2 linked regions of the Mesorhizobium japonicum MAFF 303099 genome follow. The protein of the gene in region 2 interacts with the protein of the main gene of each other region in a pairwise test. Links are inferred from orthologs where the notes say so. Each region holds a gene or a part of one and is shown on either strand. Other genes may lie near its edges.

Region 1 (3,035 bases), 5.8 Mb from region 2 along the record:
CACGCCGCCCGGTGAGTTGATGTAGAGCGAGATCTCCTTGTCGGGATTGTCCGATTCCAGCGACAGGAGTTGCGCGCAGACCAGCGCCGAGACGTCGTCATTGATCTCGCCATTGATGAAGATAATGCGCTCGCGCAGCAGCCGCGAGAAAATGTCGAAGGCGCGTTCACCGCGGCTCGATTGCTCGATCACCATCGGCACCAGACTGGCAAGACCGCTCATTTTTCGTCTCCGATTTCCGTGTTCAGGCTGCGAGCAGCAAGGTGTTCGGTATGTTCGCGGCGACAGGCTTTGCGCGCCCGTGCAATCCAAGCGAAAGCCGGCAGCCGCCGCTAGCCATGGCGACGGCGGGCATTGCTTTCCCACCAAAACCGTCATGGACGATGCGCAGATGCGTGCCGCCGGAAACGGTGCGGGCGAGTGTGAAGGTGACGACACTGTCGAGTGGATCCTGGCGCGCGGCGTCGCCCGGCTGCTGCCGCCAAGAATAGCGCAGCAGACGCTCCGGCTCGGCGTCGAGGATTTCGCATTCGATGGCAGCTTCAGTCCCGGCGAAGGCAAAACGATTGCCGATTTCCGGCCTGATGTCGTTCGGCATCATCCAGGCGGCGAGCAGTTCCGGCACGGTCAGCGCCCGCCACACTTTTTCCGGCGGCTCGGCAAGGTCGTATTCGAACTCCAGCGCCTCCGGGGCGGCGTCGCCCTGGGTTTTGGCGTTCATCGATCCCAAATCCTTCATTGATCCATGTCCTTCAAAACTGTCTTCAGCCTTTCGATGCGCTCCGGCCAGAAGGTCCGGTAGCGTTCGATCCAGGAGAGCAAGGGGGCAAGCCCCTGCGGATCAGCACGATAGTAGGCGTTGCGTCCGGCCCGCCGTTCGACCACGAGGCCGGCGCCACGCAGCACCGCCAGATGCTGTGACACCGCAGGCTGCGACACCGTCAGGCCGCTGCGCAATTCCGACACGCTCATCTCAGCTGCGGCGAGGCGCTCGAAGACGGCGCGGCGTGTCGGGTCGGCCAGGGCGCGGAAAATCTCTGCTTCGATCATGACAAAAGCATAAGTCGATACTTATTGATTTGGCAAGCGCTGTTTTGAAACCCATATGATGGATTGGCGCATTATTGCCATTCCTTGACAATCAGCAGCAGTGCATATAGGAACGAAAAGGGAACAAAAACCTTGTGGGAAAAGCCAGCCTTAGCAGGCGGCAGGCGTGCGCAGCCTGTAAGGTGCTGCGACAAAAATTTGTTTCGGATGAGCGCGGAGAAAAATCATGGCGGGTAGCGTCAATAAGGTCATTCTGGTCGGCAATCTCGGCGCGGACCCTGAAATCCGCCGCCTGAACTCGGGCGAGCCGGTCGTCAACATCCGTATCGCCACGTCGGAAAGCTGGCGCGACAAGAATTCCGGCGAGCGCAAGGAAAAGACCGAGTGGCACAATGTCGTCATCTTCAATGAGGGCATCGCCAAGGTGGCCGAGCAGTATCTGAAGAAGGGCATGAAGGTCTATGTCGAGGGCCAGCTGCAGACGCGCAAATGGCAGGACCAGACCGGCGCGGACAAGTACACGACGGAAGTCGTGCTGCAGAGATTCCGCGGCGAACTGCAGATGCTCGACGGACGCCAGGGTGAGGGCGGCCAGGTCGGTGGTTATTCCGGCGGCGGCAGCAGCCGCGGTTCCGATTTCGGCCAATCCGGCCCGAACGAAAGCTTCAACCGTGGCGGCGGCGCTCCCAGGGGCGGCGGTGGCGGCGGTTCGTCGCGCGAACTGGACGATGAGATCCCGTTCTGATCGAAAGCAACACCAAACGGCTGACGTTGTGTGATCGATACGCCCCGAGGGTCCCGCATGGACTTTCGGGGTTTTGCATTGTTGATTTGGGATCAAAGGACTGAAAGGACAAAGCGGTGAAGGCACGGATAAAGTGGGTCGAAGAGCGCACCTTCATCGGCGAGTCCGGCAGCGGCCACAAGCTGGTGCTGGGAACGGCATCCGGCCCTGATGGCAAGACGCCAGGCCCGAGCCCGATGGAACTGGTGCTGATCGGCACCGGCGGCTGCTCGGCCTATGATGTCGTGCATATACTGGAAAAGGGTCGCGAGGCGGTCGAGGACTGCGTCGTCGAACTCGACGCCGACCGGGCCGAGACCGACCCAAAGGTGTTCACCCGCATCCATATGCATTTCATCGTCAAGGGCAGGGCGCTGTCGTCCGACAAGGTTCAGCGCGCGATCAATCTTTCGATTGAAAAATACTGCTCGGCCTCCGCAATGATGGCCAAGACGGCGACGATCACGCATGATTTCGAGGTGATCGATACGGCGGCGAAGTGAAGGGCAGTACGGCAGTAGGGACTGCCGTTCACCCCGCCATCAGCGCCTTGATGCCGTCGGCCACGAACTGCACGGCCAGCGCCGCCAAGATGACGCCGAGCAGGCGGGTCAGGATCGAGCGGCCGGTCTGGCCGAGGATGCGATCGATGCGTTCCGACAGCACGAACACCAGGTAGGTGATGGCGAGGCAGACGAAGATGATGCCGACAAGGGCTGCCTGCGCGGCAAAGCCCTGAAACGAGCCGGAAAGCAGCACGGTCGCTGAAATCGCACCGGGGCCGGCGATCAGCGGGATCGCCAGCGGGAAGGCGGCGATGTTGTGGATCATGTCCTTGGTAATGGCGACGTCTCCGATCTTCTCCTTGCGGTCCTGGCGCCGCTCGAAGACCATTTCGAAGGCGATGAAGAACAGCAGGAAACCGCCGGCAACCCGGAATGCCGGCAGCGTGATGCCGAACACCGACAGGATCGAGGCGCCGGCAACCGCGAACAACGCCATCACCAGGAAGCCGATGACCGAGGCGCGGACCGACACCTGCTGGCGCTCCTCGCGGTTCATGCCGCGGGTCACGGCGAGGAACAGCGGCGCCAGGCCGGGCGGATCGATGGTCACGAGAATGGTGACGAAGGCATTGAACAGGCTGTCGAAACTCGGCATCGCTGACCCTCCCACCGGGCCGAGCCCGCTCCGCATTGGT
Region 2 (3,014 bases):
TCAATAACGTCGCGGATCACAAGGACGGCGGTACCAACGACACCTGGTACAAGAACATGCGTTTCACGCTGCGGACCTATACCGGCCAAGAGACCGAGCTCGGCACGTTGAAGACCTTTACCGAGACCCGCTGGCAGTTCGGCAACAAGTCGGGCGACTATGACGGAAGCGCCTCCACCGACTGGCAGGGTGTCAACAAGGGGACTACCCTCAATTTCGCCTGGATCCAGCTCGGTGGCCTACGCGTCGGTAAGGATGAAACCGTATACGACCAGTTCATCGGCTATGCCGGCAATGTTATCCAGGACACGATCATCCCGTACGGCATCAAGGATACCAACGTCGTCAGCTACTACTTCGACGCTGGCAGCGGCTTCTCGGGCGTCGTCTCGCTCGAAGAAGGCACCGGCGCCAACACGATCGACAGCTATGTTCCGCATGTCGTCGGCGGCTTGAAGTACAAGGCCGACTGGGGTGCGATCACCGGCGTCGTCGCCTATGACAGCAACTATGAAGAAGTGGCCGGCAAGGTTCGGTTGGACGTCAACGTCACCAAGGAACTGTCGCTGTTCGTGATGGGCGGCTACGGCACCGACGACAATCTCAAGGACCCCAGCAATTTCGTCAACGCTCATGGCCGTAGCCAATACAAGCCGTGGGGCGGCAATTGGGCTGTCTGGGGCGGTGGTACCTACAAGTTCAACGACAAGACGGCGTTCAACGTCCAGGCATCTGCCGACGACGACAAGAATTACGCTCTTGCGGCGAACGTCGCTTACACCATCGTTCCCGGCTTCACGATCACGACCGAAGTCGACTGGGATCACTACGGCAACTACGGCAACCCCTCGCTCTACGGCAACTGGACCAAGGCCAACAAGAAGGACAGCGTCGGCGGTATCGTCCGCTTCCAGCGCAACTTCTAACCGCTCGACTGACCTTACCAGGCCGCCCGCAGCATCTTGCTGCGGGCGGTTTTTTTATGCGTTGGTGCAAGAGCCGGCCCAGGCGCCAGGCCCATACCTTGATTTCGCCATCCAACCGGTGAAAAGCTCCGGAAATGGAATGGCGCGACGAGGGAATCATTCTCGGCACCCGCAAGCATGGCGAAACCAGCGCCATCCTCGAGGTGATGACCCGCGCGCATGGCCGCCATCTCGGTCTTGTGCGCGGCGGCCGTTCGCGCAAGCAGCAGCCCGTTCTCCAGCCAGGCAATCGCGTCGATCTGTTGTGGCGGGCGCGCCTTGACGAGCATCTCGGCACGTTCCAGGCCGAGGCCATCGAGATGAATGCCGCCCGGCTGATGGACAGCGCCGTCGCCGTCTACGGCCTGCAGACCATGGCCGCGCATTTGCGCCTCTTGCCCGAGCGTGACGCGCATGGCGGCCTTTACGAAGCGCTTTCCGTGATGATCGTCCATCTCGACGATGCCGATGCCGCCGGCGAACTGGTGGCGCGCTTCGAACTTCTGATCCTTGATGAACTTGGCTTCGGCCTCGACCTCAGCCAGTGCGCCGCCACCGGCACAAGGCAGGATCTGGCCTATGTCTCGCCGAAGTCGGGCCGCGCGGTGTCGCGCGAGGCCGGCGCGCCGTGGCGTGACAAGATGCTGGCGCTGCCGGCCTTTCTGCAGCGCGGTTCCGGCCTGCGCGCCGATCCTGCGGCGGTCGAGGACGCCTTCCGGCTGACCGGGTTTTTCTTCACGCGCCACGTCTATGAGCCGCGTGCCATCGAACAGCCCGATGCCCGCGCCGGCTTTCTCGCCGCCTTGCGCAAGCATCACGCGACGCGCAAGGCCATTGCCGGAGACAATGCCGCATGAGAGAGGTCGAACGTTATCCGGACCTGGTTCGTCGCGCGGCGGCAAGGTCTTGGCTTTCGGCACCGAGACATGTTCGATATTTCCAGCCGCAAATCTGGCGGCACGTTGAGTTTTCCAGCCGTTTAGCCGCCGCATTTGGATGTCAGTGAAATGAAACGTCAGTGAAAACTGGCCTGGTTTGGGGGAACCGCCATGTTTGAAAGCCTGATCGGCCTTGTCGCCATCATCGCCTTGTTCGTCATTATTTCGCGTCAGCAGAGCCGCATCGGTCTGATCGAACGCGAACTTGGCGCGCTGCGCAGTCTCGTCCTGTCGGGCGCCGTGCCGCCGGTGGCCAAGCCGGCAGAACAGATGGCGGCCGATGGCAAGGCCGAAGCGGCGCCGGTGCCCGCGGCCGCGGCCGATATTGCCTCGCCGGCGGTGAGCGAACCGGTCGTACAGGCGTCGGCTACAGAAACGGAAGCTCCGGCTGGCGAGGCTGTGTCCGGTCCCTGGTCCACGAGCGAGGCTCCGAAGGCAGCGGAACCTGCCGAGCCGGTTGCAGGGGCCAACCCCCCCGGCAAGCCGGATATTGAGACGGCACTCGGCACGCGCTGGGCGGTCTGGGTCGGCGGCATCGCGCTGGCGCTGGGTGGTCTGTTCCTGATCCGCTACACAATCGAAGCCGGCATCTTCGGCCCCGGCGTGCGGCTCACCATGGCGGCGGTGCTCGGGCTGGTGTTGGTCGCCGGCGGCGAGTTCATTCGCCGCACCGGCTTCAAGGTGCCCGTGCAAGGCGTTGCCGGCGCCTATATTCCGGCGATCCTGACGGCGGCAGGTGCCTTCATCCTGTTCGGCACCGTCTATGCCGCCCATGGCATTTACGGCTTCATCGGCCCGGCGCTTGCCTTCACGCTGCTCGGTGCCATTGGCGTGGCGACAATCGCGGCGGCCCTGGTCCATGGCCTAGCACTGGCCGGCATCGGCCTCGTCGGCGCCATGGTGACGCCGGTGCTGGTCGCCTCGCAGGCGCCCAATCCCTGGGCGTTGTTCGGCTACCTCGCCATCGTGCTCGCCACCACCGCTGTCATCGCCCGCATGCGCGACTGGAAAGCGCTGATGGCGGCGGCCTTTTTCGGCACCGGCATCTGGACTATCCTTTACATGACCGACGCGCCGGGCGTGAACCTCCCCGCCATCCTGTTCATCGATG

The links. Proteins that work in one complex are often made in the same cells at the same time.
Region 1: the proteins of recO (region 2) and MAFF_RS04125 interact in binary tests that used the Escherichia coli proteins (3 or more experiments, as listed by UniProt). The link is inferred for Mesorhizobium japonicum MAFF 303099 from one-to-one orthologs.

What each region holds. Positions count from the first base shown.
Region 1 is NC_002678.2:583,455-586,489, reverse strand. The notes cover bases 74-3,035. They hold MAFF_RS04125 (single-stranded DNA-binding protein), read left to right. Parts: upstream 74-1,276; coding sequence 1,277-1,795; downstream 1,796-3,035. Other genes in these bases: MAFF_RS04115 (MarC family protein), read right to left, coding at 2,366-2,995; MAFF_RS04120 (OsmC family protein), read left to right, coding at 1,912-2,337; MAFF_RS04130 (ArsR/SmtB family transcription factor), read right to left, coding at 736-1,050; MAFF_RS04135 (SRPBCC family protein), read right to left, coding at 245-721; MAFF_RS04140 (ATP-dependent Clp protease proteolytic subunit), read right to left, coding at 74-222. Also shown: more of MAFF_RS04140, read right to left, coding at 1-73. UniProt on the Escherichia coli protein: Plays an important role in DNA replication, recombination and repair. Binds to ssDNA and to an array of partner proteins to recruit them to their sites of action during DNA metabolism. Acts as a sliding platform that migrates on DNA via reptation.
Region 2 is NC_002678.2:6,430,898-6,433,911, forward strand. Bases 1-2,941 are described here. They hold recO (DNA repair protein RecO), read left to right. Parts: upstream 1-1,060; coding sequence 1,061-1,822; downstream 1,823-2,941. Other genes in these bases: MAFF_RS31625 (porin), read left to right, coding at 1-926. UniProt on the Escherichia coli protein: Involved in DNA repair and RecF pathway recombination.